Regions from separate parts of the Arthrobacter sp. P1_A5 genome, predicted to be linked through region 2. Evidence: predicted binding sites of a transcription regulator. Region 2 holds the regulator's gene; the other holds the start of a gene.
The links. Region 2 encodes HspR, which represses chaperone genes until heat shock. Its sites were predicted from a motif close to AAGTTGAGTCNNNNNGACTCAACTT; they were not measured.

Region 1 (4,291 bases), on a different contig from region 2:
GCGGAGATGATGCCCCAGGTGATCATGATCCGCATGATCCAGAACCGGGCGCCGACCTTGTGCATGATCAGGTTGGACGGGATTTCGGACAGGGCATAGGTCAGGAAGAACAGCCCGGCGCCGATGCCGTACGCGGTGGCCGAGATGCCGAGGTCGATCTCCAGCCGGTCCTTGGCCATACCGATGTTGGTGCGGTCCAGGAAGGCCATGATGTAGGCGCCGATCAGCAGCGGCATGACGCGGCGTAAGATCACGCCGTTGATTTCCTGTGGTGTGCGCATCTTCTTTGTTGCGGATACAACTGACATGGGTCGGGGTCCTTGGCTCGTTGGCGGGATAGGTGGTCAGGGAGGGCATGCGGAAAGGGCAAACGGGAGGTAGGCGGCAGTGCGCGCGGCGCGTGGTTCGTCAGGGTCGCGGGAACGGGTGGGGCTGGCCGCGGACGAGTCGGCCCGCGCGTGGCGCGGCCTCAGCTGTCAGGAGGCGTGCAGCCGCACGTCCGCCCGACGTGCAGGCGGTGCCGGCACACTTTCGAGGTGTAGGTGGCGGACGGGGAATCGATGCGTTTGAGCAGCATGGCGAACGCCTCGTTGGCCATTTCCTGCTGCGGTTGGACAATGCTGGTCAGGTTGATCAGCCCGGAGCGGCTGTGCGGCAGCCCGTCACAGCCGGCGACGGCGACGTCGTCCGGGATGCGAAGGCCGCGCGACAAGGCGTATTCCATGACGCCGATGGCAAGCTCGTCGCTGCCGCACACCACGGCCTGCGGCGGCGTTTCGGCAGAGAAGAGCCGCCCTGCCGCCAGCCGGCCGCCCTCGTTGTTGACCCTGGTGCTGATCTTCCGGTCGCCGCTGATCGTGATGCCCGCCGCGGCGGCTGTGCGGACAAACGCCTGTTCGCGGGCCAGGGAGGCCGTTGAGAACCGGGGGCCGATCACTGTGGCGACTTCGGTGAAGCCGTGGCTGAGCATGTGCTGCATCAGCGTGGTGGCTGCCGCGTCGTCGTCGATCCCGACGAAATCCGAGTCGAGGAAGTCCGCCCTGCGGGACAGGCACACGTAGGGGATGCGGGCCGCCCTCAGCGTGCGGAGCGCGGTGGCGTCGTCCCGGAGCGAGGCGGCCAGGATGATGCCATCGACGTTGCGGTGCGCGAGTGTCGAGGTGACCTGGGCGAGCACCTCCGGATCGTCCTGGGTAGTGGCGACGAACACTTCGTAGCCGGACTCCGCCGCGGCCGTAATGACGCCCTGCGCCCAGCGCGGAAACATCGGATTGATGATGTTCGGCAGGATCAGCCCGATGACCCGGGTCCGCTGCGGGTCGGTTGACTGCGACGGCTTACGGGGCCTGAAGCCGAGCTCGTTCGCCACGTGGATGATGTGGCGCCGGGTCTCGGGCGAGACGCCGCCTTTGCCGTTGAGGACGTAGGAAACCGCAGCCGAGGAAACCCCTGCAGCGCGGGCAACGGCAGCGGCCGAAACCGGCGGTACGGGGCCGTCGACGGTGGCGCTTATGGCGTGTTCGTGCATGTCCGGCCCTCCTTCGCGTCGGTTCGTTTTGCTGTGACCCCAGTTACAGTAAGGAGCCCGCCGATCGTTAAGCAACGTTAAGTCATTCACGCGGGCCGCGCAGGCTAAGGGCCGCCGGGCATGCTCATTGTTCACGCCCGGCCCGAGGGGACATGCCCATTGTTTGTGGCCGGCCCGAGGGGACATGCCCAATGTTGGCGTCCGGGCCGGGGGGACATGTCCAGCCGTGGACCCGGGCGCTGGGCATAGTGGCACTATGTCCACTCTTCGGGCGCGGGGGAGGGCATGTCCCGCGGCGGGGTGCGCGGGTGAGGGCATGTCCCGCACCCGGGGCGCGCGGGGGAGGGCATGTCCCGCGGCGGGGTGCGCGGGTGAGGGCATGTCCCGCGGCGGGGGGTGTCCGGGTGGCCGCGGGCGGCCGGCCCTAGACAGGCGTTTCGCTGTCGGCAAACATGGAGCCAGCCTCCCTCATTTCAAAGTTGAGCGATGTAGACTCAACTTTGATATCAGGACCATTCCGGAAGGAGCCCTCGTTGGACGCCAAATTCACCACCAAGAGCCAGGAGGCCCTCGCTGCGGCCGCCATGAACGCCTCGACCGCGGGCAACCCGCAGCTCGAGCCCGCTCACTTGCTCAAGGCCCTCATGGACCAGCGGGAGGGCGTCGCCGTCGCGCTGCTCCGCGCCACCGGCGCCGACCCGGACGCCGTCAGCGTCCAGGCGAGCACCGCCATCAAGGCCCTTCCGTCGACCTCCGGGAGCAGCGTGCAGCAGGCGCAGTTGTCCCGGGCAGGGCTGCAGGCGATCAAGAATGCCCAGAACGAGGCCGAGCGGCTCGGGGACGCCTTTGTTTCCACCGAACACCTGCTGCTGGGCCTTGCCGCCGGGACCGACGGCGTCGGGAAGCTCCTGCGCCAGGCCGGCGCCTCCCACGAGGCGCTGCTGGCCGCCCTCCCGGGCGTCCGCGGCGACCGCAAAGTGGACAACGCGGACCCGGAAAACTCGTTCCAGGCGCTGGAGAAGTACGGCACGGACCTCACGGCGGTCGCCCGCTCGGGCAAGCTGGACCCTGTGATTGGCCGCGATGCCGAGATCCGGCGGATCATCCAGGTCCTGAGCCGCCGCACCAAGAACAACCCCGTCATCATCGGCGAGCCCGGCGTCGGCAAGACCGCCGTCGTCGAGGGTCTCGCCCAGCGGATCGTGGAAGGCGACGTGCCCGAAAGCCTGCGCGGCAAGACGCTGATCGCCCTGGACCTCGCCTCGATGGTGGCCGGGGCGAAGTACCGCGGCGAATTCGAGGAGCGGCTCAAGGCTGTCCTGGAGGAAATCAAGAACTCTGAGGGGCAGATCGTCACGTTCATTGACGAGCTCCACACGGTGGTGGGTGCCGGCGCCACCGGGGACAGCTCCATGGATGCCGGCAACATGCTCAAGCCCATGCTGGCCCGCGGCGAGTTGCGCCTCATCGGTGCGACCACGCTGGACGAGTACCGCGAGAACATCGAAAAGGACCCCGCCCTGGAGCGCCGGTTCCAGCAGGTCTACGTGGGCGAGCCCAGCGTGGAGGACACCATCGGCATTCTGCGCGGCCTCAAGGAACGCTACGAGGCCCACCACAAGGTCTCCATCTCCGACTCCGCCCTCGTAGCGGCCGCGACGCTCTCCAACCGGTACATCTCCGGCCGGCAGCTGCCGGACAAGGCGATCGACCTCGTGGACGAGGCCGCGTCCCGGCTGCGCATGGAAATCGATTCGGCCCCAGAGGAGATCGACCAGCTGCGCCGCCAGGTAGACCGCCTGACCATGGAGGAACTGGCCCTGGCCGGCGAGACCGATCCCGCCTCGGTGGAACGGCTCGCGGCCCTGCGGGCGGACATGGCGGACAAGAAAGAGGAACTCGCGGGCCTGAACGCCCGGTGGGAGGCCGAGAAGGCGGGCCTGAACCGGGTGGGCGACCTGCGGGCCAAGCTTGACGAGCTCCGCTCCGCCGCGGACAAGGCCCAGCGCGAGGGGGACCTGGAGACCGCATCCAGGATCCTCTACGGCGAGATCCCCGCCCTGGAACGGGAACTGAACGCCGCCGCCGAGGCCGAAGCGGCCGTGCCGGACAAGTCCGGGCAGATGGTGGCCGACCAGGTTACCGCCGACGACATCGCCGAGGTGATTTCGGCCTGGACCGGCATCCCCGCGGGGCGCATGCTCCAGGGCGAGAGCCAGAAGCTGCTGAACATGGAGCACGTGCTGGGCGAGCGGCTGATCGGCCAGAAGCAGGCCGTCGCCGCGGTCTCCGACGCCGTGCGCCGCGCCCGCGCCGGGATCAGCGACCCCAACCGGCCCACCGGCTCGTTCCTGTTCCTCGGCCCCACCGGCGTCGGCAAGACCGAACTCGCCAAGTCCCTCGCGGACTTCCTGTTCGACGACGAGCGCGCGATGGTGCGGATCGACATGTCCGAATATTCGGAGAAGCACTCCGTGGCCCGGCTCGTCGGGGCGCCTCCCGGGTACGTCGGCTACGAGGAGGGCGGCCAACTTACCGAGGCCGTGCGGCGGCGCCCGTACTCCGTGCTGCTGCTTGACGAAGTGGAAAAGGCCCATCCGGAGGTCTTTGACATCCTCCTGCAGGTGCTCGACGACGGCCGGCTCACCGACGGGCAGGGCCGCACCGTGGACTTCCGCAACGTGATCCTGGTGCTCACCTCGAACCTGGGCAGCCAGTTCCTCGTGGACCCCAACCTCGACGCCGCGGCCAAGAAGAACGCCG
Region 2 (6,813 bases):
CGGCACGGCCGGCCAACTCCCGCCCACCGCCGTCGAGGGGGAGTACGCGGCGGGGGACTATGGCGAGGCCGGCGTGGCCGGAGCCGCCGTCGTCGGCGACGTGGAAGGCGACTATCCCGAGGGCGACTACGGCGAGGGCGGGGTCTCAGGTGAGCCCGCCGGCGTCGCCGGTGAGTCGGCCGGCGTCGCCGAGGAAGGTGAATACCCCGAAGGTGACTACGGGAGCGCCGGTACGTCCCGTCCCGAGCGATCCGCCCGGCCTGCAACGGGAGAGCCTGCCGACGGCGACGCCGCTCGGGGCGACAACTAACGAGACCAAAGCTGGCGGGACCAGCCGGCGCGGGTGCCGGCTGGTCCCCTGCCATGGTCTGCGCCCCTGTGCCCCTGCGCCCAGGGTGCAGGTTCGCGCAGGGCGAAACGCCGCCCGGGACGCGCCGGAAGGGCTGGATTGAGGGGAATTTAGGCGGCGGGGAGCTGCCGCGGGCGGGACTGGAAAGCAAAGTTGAGTCGACTTCGCTCAACTTTAAATTGACTTATGTCTCCCTCTGGGTAAAGTTGAGTGTAGATCGCTCAATAACGGTCGGACCCACTGCGGTTAGAGCCCTTGCGGTTAGAGCCACTGCGGGTCCGCGGCCATCTCCGCAAGATTCCTAGGAAGTAAGGAAACAATCCATGTCACGTGCAGTAGGTATTGACCTCGGAACCACTAACTCCGTCGTCTCCGTTCTCGAAGGTGGCGAGCCCACCGTCATTGCCAACGCCGAGGGTGGCCGCACCACGCCGTCGGTTGTTGCCTTCTCCAAGTCCGGCGAGGTCCTGGTCGGCGAGATCGCCAAGCGCCAGGCCGTCAACAACATTGACCGCACCATCGCGTCCGTCAAGCGCCACATGGGCACTGACTGGACCGTCGCCATTGACGACAAGAAGTACACGGCGCAGGAAATTTCCGCCCGTATCCTCATGAAGCTTAAGAACGACGCCGAGTCCTACCTCGGTGAAAAGGTCACCGACGCCGTAGTCACCGTGCCGGCCTACTTCAACGACGCCCAGCGCCAGGCCACCAAGGAGGCTGGAGAAATCGCCGGCCTGAACGTCCTGCGCATCGTCAATGAGCCCACCGCGGCCGCCCTGGCCTACGGCCTGGACAAGGGCAAGGAAGACGAACTCATCCTGGTCTTCGACCTCGGCGGCGGAACCTTCGACGTCTCCCTCCTGGAGGTCGGCAAGGATGAGGACAACTTCTCCACCATCCAGGTCCGCGCCACCGCCGGTGACAACCACCTCGGCGGCGACGACTGGGACCAGCGCGTCGTTGAATACCTGCTGAACCAGCTCAAGGTCAAGGGCATCGACCTCACGAAGGACAAGATCGCCCTGCAGCGCCTCCGCGAAGCCGCGGAGCAGGCCAAGAAGGAACTCTCCTCCTCCTCCAGCACCAACGTTTCCCTCCAGTACCTGTCCGTCACCCCCGACGGCCCGGTCCACCTGGACGAGCAGCTGACCCGCGCCAAGTTCCAGGACCTCACCAAGGATCTGCTGGACCGCACCAAGAAGCCGTTCCAGGACGTCATCAAGGAAGCCGGCATCAAGCTCTCCGAGATCGACCACATCGTGCTCGTCGGCGGTTCCACCCGCATGCCGGCCGTCTACGACCTCGTCAAGGAACTGGCCGGCGGCAAGGAGCCCAACAAGGGCGTCAACCCCGATGAGGTCGTCGCCGTCGGCGCCGCCCTGCAGGCCGGTGTCCTCAAGGGCGAGCGCAAGGACGTGCTGCTGATCGACGTCACCCCGTTGTCCCTTGGCATCGAAACCAAGGGCGGCATCATGACGCACCTGATCGAGCGCAACACCGCCATCCCGACCAAGCGGAGCGAAACCTTCACCACCGCGGATGACAACCAGCCGTCCGTGGCCATCCAGGTCTTCCAGGGCGAGCGCGAGTTCACCCGCGACAACAAGCCGCTGGGCACCTTCGAACTGACCGGCATCGCGCCGGCCCCCCGCGGCGTTCCGCAGGTCGAGGTCACCTTCGACATCGACGCCAACGGCATCGTGCACGTTTCGGCGAAGGACAAGGGCACCGGCAAGGAACAGTCCATGACCATCACCGGCGGCACCGCGCTGTCCAAGGAAGACATCGACCGCATGGTCCACGACGCCGAAGAGCACGCAGCCGAGGACAAGGCCCGCCGCGAGGCAACCGACACCCGCAACACGGCCGAGCAGCTCGCCTACTCCGTGGACAAGCTGATCGCTGACAACGCCGACAAGCTGCCCGAAGAGGTCAAGACCGAGGTCAAGGCCGACGTCGACGCGCTCAAGAAGGCCCTCGAAGGCACCGATGACGCCGCCGTGAAGACCGCGTTCGAGAAGCTGCAGGCTTCCCAGAGCAAGCTCGGCGAAGCCATCTATGCCCACGCCGGATCCCCCGACGGCGCCACCGGCGCGGAGGGTGCCCCCGCAGGCGAGCAGGCAGCCGGTTCCGATGAGGACATCGTCGACGCCGAAATCGTTGACGAAGACGAGAAGAAGTAATCATGCCGCACCACGGTAACGAAGAAGAGCACGGTTCTTCCGAGAGCCGGCGCGACGCGGAACAGCAGGAGAACGAGCCGCAGAAGCCGGTGATCCACGACAACCGCAAGGTTGATCCGAAGACCGGCCAGGCCCGCCACCCCGGCCAGGATCACGCCGCTGCCGCGGCAGACTCCGGGGACGCCCTGTCCCAGGCAGAGGACATCCTCAACAGTGTTGAGGTGCCCGCCGCGGAATCTGTAGCCCAGGGCGTTGACGCGGCCGCGGCGGAGGAGCTCAGGAATGACCTCCGCCGGCTGCAGGCCGAGTACGTCAACTACCGCAAGCGCGTCGAACGCGACCGGGCCGTGGCGGGGGAGATGGCCGTCATCGGCGTCCTGAACTCCCTGCTCCCGGTGCTGGACGACGTCGACGCCGCCCGCCAGCACGGCGACCTCGCGGACGGCCCCTTCGCCGCGATCGCCGCCAAACTGGAGGCTGCGCTGAAGACGTACGGACTGGTCCGCATCGATGAGACCGGCGTGGAGTTCGATCCGACCATCCACGAGGCCCTCATCCAGCAGCCCGGCACGGATATCGAAATCGACACCGTCAGCCAGGTGCTGCGCTCGGGCTACAAGTCCGGCGACCGTGTCCTCCGCGCGGCCCAGGTGATCGTGGCGGTACCGGCGTAGGTTGCCTCTGGCGCTCCGCCGGATAGGGGGCGGTGCCCGCTTCGCGGTGCCCTCCACACCGCCGCCCCCTATCCGGCCTCCGCGCCAGCGTGTTGCTCGCCTAAAGTGAGTTGAGAAACAGCGCGAAGCAGATGATGGGCCCCGGGAATGGCATCGGGCCTGTCGGAGCGTGGTGGCTTGGTCCGTCAGGACCAGGCCACCACGCGAAGGGGCGGGGGCCCATCATCTGCGAAACGCACTCTGCACGACTTTTGAAAGGAAACGCCATTGGCTAGCCAGGACTGGGTGGACAAGGACTTCTACAAGATCCTTGGTGTCGCCAAGGACGCTTCCGACGCCGACATCAAGAAGGCCTACCGCAAACTTGCCCGGCAACACCACCCGGACACCAACGCGGGGAACGTCGCGTCGGAGAAGAAGTTCAAGGACATCTCCGAGGCGTATTCCGTGCTCTCGGACCCCGATGAGCGCCAGCAGTACGACGCCATCCGGGCCATGGGCGGCGGCGCACGCTTTGCCCCTGGCGGAAGCGGCGGGGCCGGCGGCGGAGCTGGCTTCGAGGACCTCTTCGGCGGCCTCTTTACCGGCGGCGGAGGCCGCCACTCCGGCGGCTACAGCACGGCCGGCGGCATTCCGCCCGAGTTCGCAGATCTCTTCGGCGGCGGCGGATTCGGCGGCGGGGGCCAGTCCTTCCAACGGGCTCCGCAGAAGGGCTCGGACCGCACCGCGTCGACCTCGATCTCATTCGGCGGATCCATCCGCGGCACCACGATCGGCCTGCGTGAACCGGACGGCGAGATCATCGACGTCCGCATCCCGGCCGGCATCAAGGACGGACAAAAGGTCCGCGTCCGCGGCAAGGGGCAGTACGCCCCCGCCGGCAACGGCGACCTCATGGTCACCGTCTCGGTAAAGCCGCACGAATTCTACGTCCGCGACGGCGACAACCTCCGGATCCACGTCCCGGTCTCCTTCCCGGAGGCGGCCCTGGGCGCCGACATCGAGGTTCCGACGATCGACGGCGACACGGTCAAGGTCAGGGTTCCGGCAGGGACGCCCTCGGGCAGGACCCTGCGTGTCAAGGGCCGCGGCGTCAAGCACGCCAAAGCCACCGGCGATCTGCTGGTGACGATCGACGTCGCTGTTCCACGGAAGCTGAACAAGGAAGCGGAGGAGGCCGTAAAGGCCTTCGCCACGGCCACCGCCAATGAGGACGTCCGCGCGGGCCTGACAGCCAAGGCCCGGCTCTAGGAACGGGATCCAGCCATGGCCATCGACTTCGACCAGCCGATCTTCGTCATCTCCGTTGCCGCGGAACTGGCGGACATGCACCCGCAGACGCTGCGCCAGTACGACCGTCTGGGCATCGTTTCGCCCAGCCGTGCCCCGGGCAAGTCGCGGCGTTACTCGCAGCGGGATGTGAACATGCTCCGCGAGGTCCAGCGGCTCTCCCAGGAGGGGGTCTCGCTCGAGGGCATCAAGCGGATCCTGCAGCTGGAGAACCAGGTGGCCGCCCTGCAGCGCCGGGTCGGCGAACTGACTGAGGAGCTGGGCCGGCGCCGCCAAGGGGCCGATTCGCGGATCTTCGCCGCAGGAACCGCCGGCGACGTCGTCAGCCTGGCCCGCGGCAAGCGTCCGCAGGCGCGGTCGCAGGCGCTGGTAGTGTGGCGGCCGAGGGGCATGGGCTAGGACTCATCGGCCAGGACACGCAGCTGTGCCCGGGACCAGTGGTCCCGGGCACAGCTGTTGTTGCGTCCTGTCGTTCCGTCCTGTTGTTCCGTCCGGTGGGGGGCTGCCGTGGCCTACTTGCTGGCGGCGATGAGCTGGTCGACGGCGGCGCGTTCGCTGTTTCCCCAGGTTTCCCTGGTGAGCAGGGCGGGGATGAGTCCGATGGCTCCGCAGGCCATGTAGACGATTGCCACGCCGCTCCAGCTCCAGGCCGCGGCCGTGGCTGCTGCGATGAGGGGGATGAAGCCGGAGATTGCGGCCGAGAACTGGTATCCGATGGATGCCCCGGAGGTCCGGGTGTTGGCGGGGAACAGCTCGGAGAACCAGGCGCCCTGGGCGCCGGCGAGCATGTCGCGCAGGATCGGCAACCCGATGATATATACGAGGATCACCATGAACGGGACGCCCGTGTTGACCACATTCTTGATGACGGTCAGGAGCGGATTCTTGACGAGTTCGCCCTTGGCTTGGTGCCGGGCAGGTGTGCCGACCAGGAGCAACGGAGCAAGAAGTCTGTTTTTTGCCCGATCAGCCGGCCGGCGGGCTGTGGAGCGAATCCGCCGGGGCAAGTAGCGGCAGGAGCGAACCGAGTACACCGGAACGCAATCAGGTACCCGACCATCCGATAGTCGGGTACCTCATTTGCGTGACTTCATGCCCATTCCGCGCGTTGAATTGGAGTGTCAGAAAAGGCTGGCATGACACGCCTACAGCTCCTACGGGAAGCCCGGGCGCGGAGCCAGCGCAGGAGCAGCGTAGACGCCGGGGGGCATCGCATGCATGATTCAACCGAGTATGATCCGTCCACTGCCGATTCTTCACGGCCGGCTGCTTTGACGGGCACGCCGTGAGCCCGGGGCTCCAGGCGGCCGTGCTGTTTGCCGGCTCCCTGCCGGGGCACATCCTGATGTCCCTGGGGCAGGCCCTGGTGGTCGTCTGCCTGTGCTTCGACTTCGTCCGCGCGGTCTCCGTGCCGCGATCCCGCAGCCGGTACGTCGCCAACACGTGGTTCCGGACACTTGCGCTGCCTTCCATCCTGGTCATGGCGATCAGCGTGCTCCTCGATGCCGCCTCCGGCTCTTGGCCCGAGGTCGCGGCCGGAGTGTTCGTCATGGTCGCTGTGATCTTCCGGTGGCACTATGGCAGCGACGAGGACAGCTGGTGGAAGGGCAAAGGCAAGGCCCTGGGCCGTTGGCTCCGGAACCGGGCAGCCTCCGGGTCCCTGGTTGCTCCGGCCACGGCCTGAAAAAGACCTTGCTGTCCGGGCGTCCCAGGGTGTCCAATCCTTAACACAAGGCCCTGCAGGGCACGAGTGGATGCGACGCCGGGAGGTTCTCATGCCATCGAAAGGCGCCAAGACGCAGTCAAGGGGACCGGTCCGGGGTACGTCTGACCTCCGGCGGGCAGACGCCAACGGCGTCGCCCCGCCGGAACAGCCGGACAAGGTCCGCAATGTGGCACTCGTGGGGCATTCCGGTTCCGGAAAAACGATGCTCACCGAGGCACTGCTTGCCGCCACCGGAGCCATCACCCGCAAGGGCTCGATCGCCGAGGGCACTACGGTGAGCGACTCGGATCCTTCCGCCATCGCGCAGCAGCGCTCCGTGGCGCTCGCGGTGGTGCCGGTGATGGTGGGGGACATCAAGGTCAACCTCCTGGACACTCCGGGCTATACGGATTTCATCGGCGAGCTGAGGGCAGGGCTCCGGGCGGCGGATGCGGCGCTGTTCGTCGTCTCGGCCACCGACGATGTCGACGCAGCGACCACGGCGCTTTGGAGCGAGTGCCAGCGGCTCGGGATGCCGCGGGCCGTGGTCATCAGCCGCCTGGACCATCCGCGCGCGGATTTCGACGCCGCCATCGCCCGCTGCCGCCT

Region 1: clpB (ATP-dependent chaperone ClpB) is a predicted target of HspR. The motif match lies at 2,005-2,029, and genes of this name have one in related genera.

The regions. Positions count from the first base shown of each region.
Region 1 covers NZ_JBFTZL010000030.1:17,046-21,336, reverse strand. The annotation lists gene AC1D1S_RS07370 (MFS transporter) at 1-308, opposite strand, end outside; gene AC1D1S_RS07365 (LacI family DNA-binding transcriptional regulator) at 470-1,528, opposite strand; gene clpB (ATP-dependent chaperone ClpB) at 2,062-4,291, shown strand, end outside.
Region 2 covers NZ_JBFTZL010000003.1:8,918-15,730, reverse strand. The annotation lists gene AC1D1S_RS01620 (hypothetical protein) at 1-310, shown strand, start outside; gene dnaK (molecular chaperone DnaK) at 673-2,535, shown strand; gene AC1D1S_RS01610 (nucleotide exchange factor GrpE) at 2,538-3,209, shown strand; gene AC1D1S_RS01605 (DnaJ C-terminal domain-containing protein) at 3,477-4,460, shown strand; gene AC1D1S_RS01600 (heat shock protein transcriptional repressor HspR) at 4,476-4,898, shown strand; gene AC1D1S_RS01595 (hypothetical protein) at 5,012-5,437, opposite strand; gene AC1D1S_RS01590 (hypothetical protein) at 5,785-6,183, shown strand; gene AC1D1S_RS01585 (elongation factor G-like protein EF-G2) at 6,275-6,813, shown strand, end outside.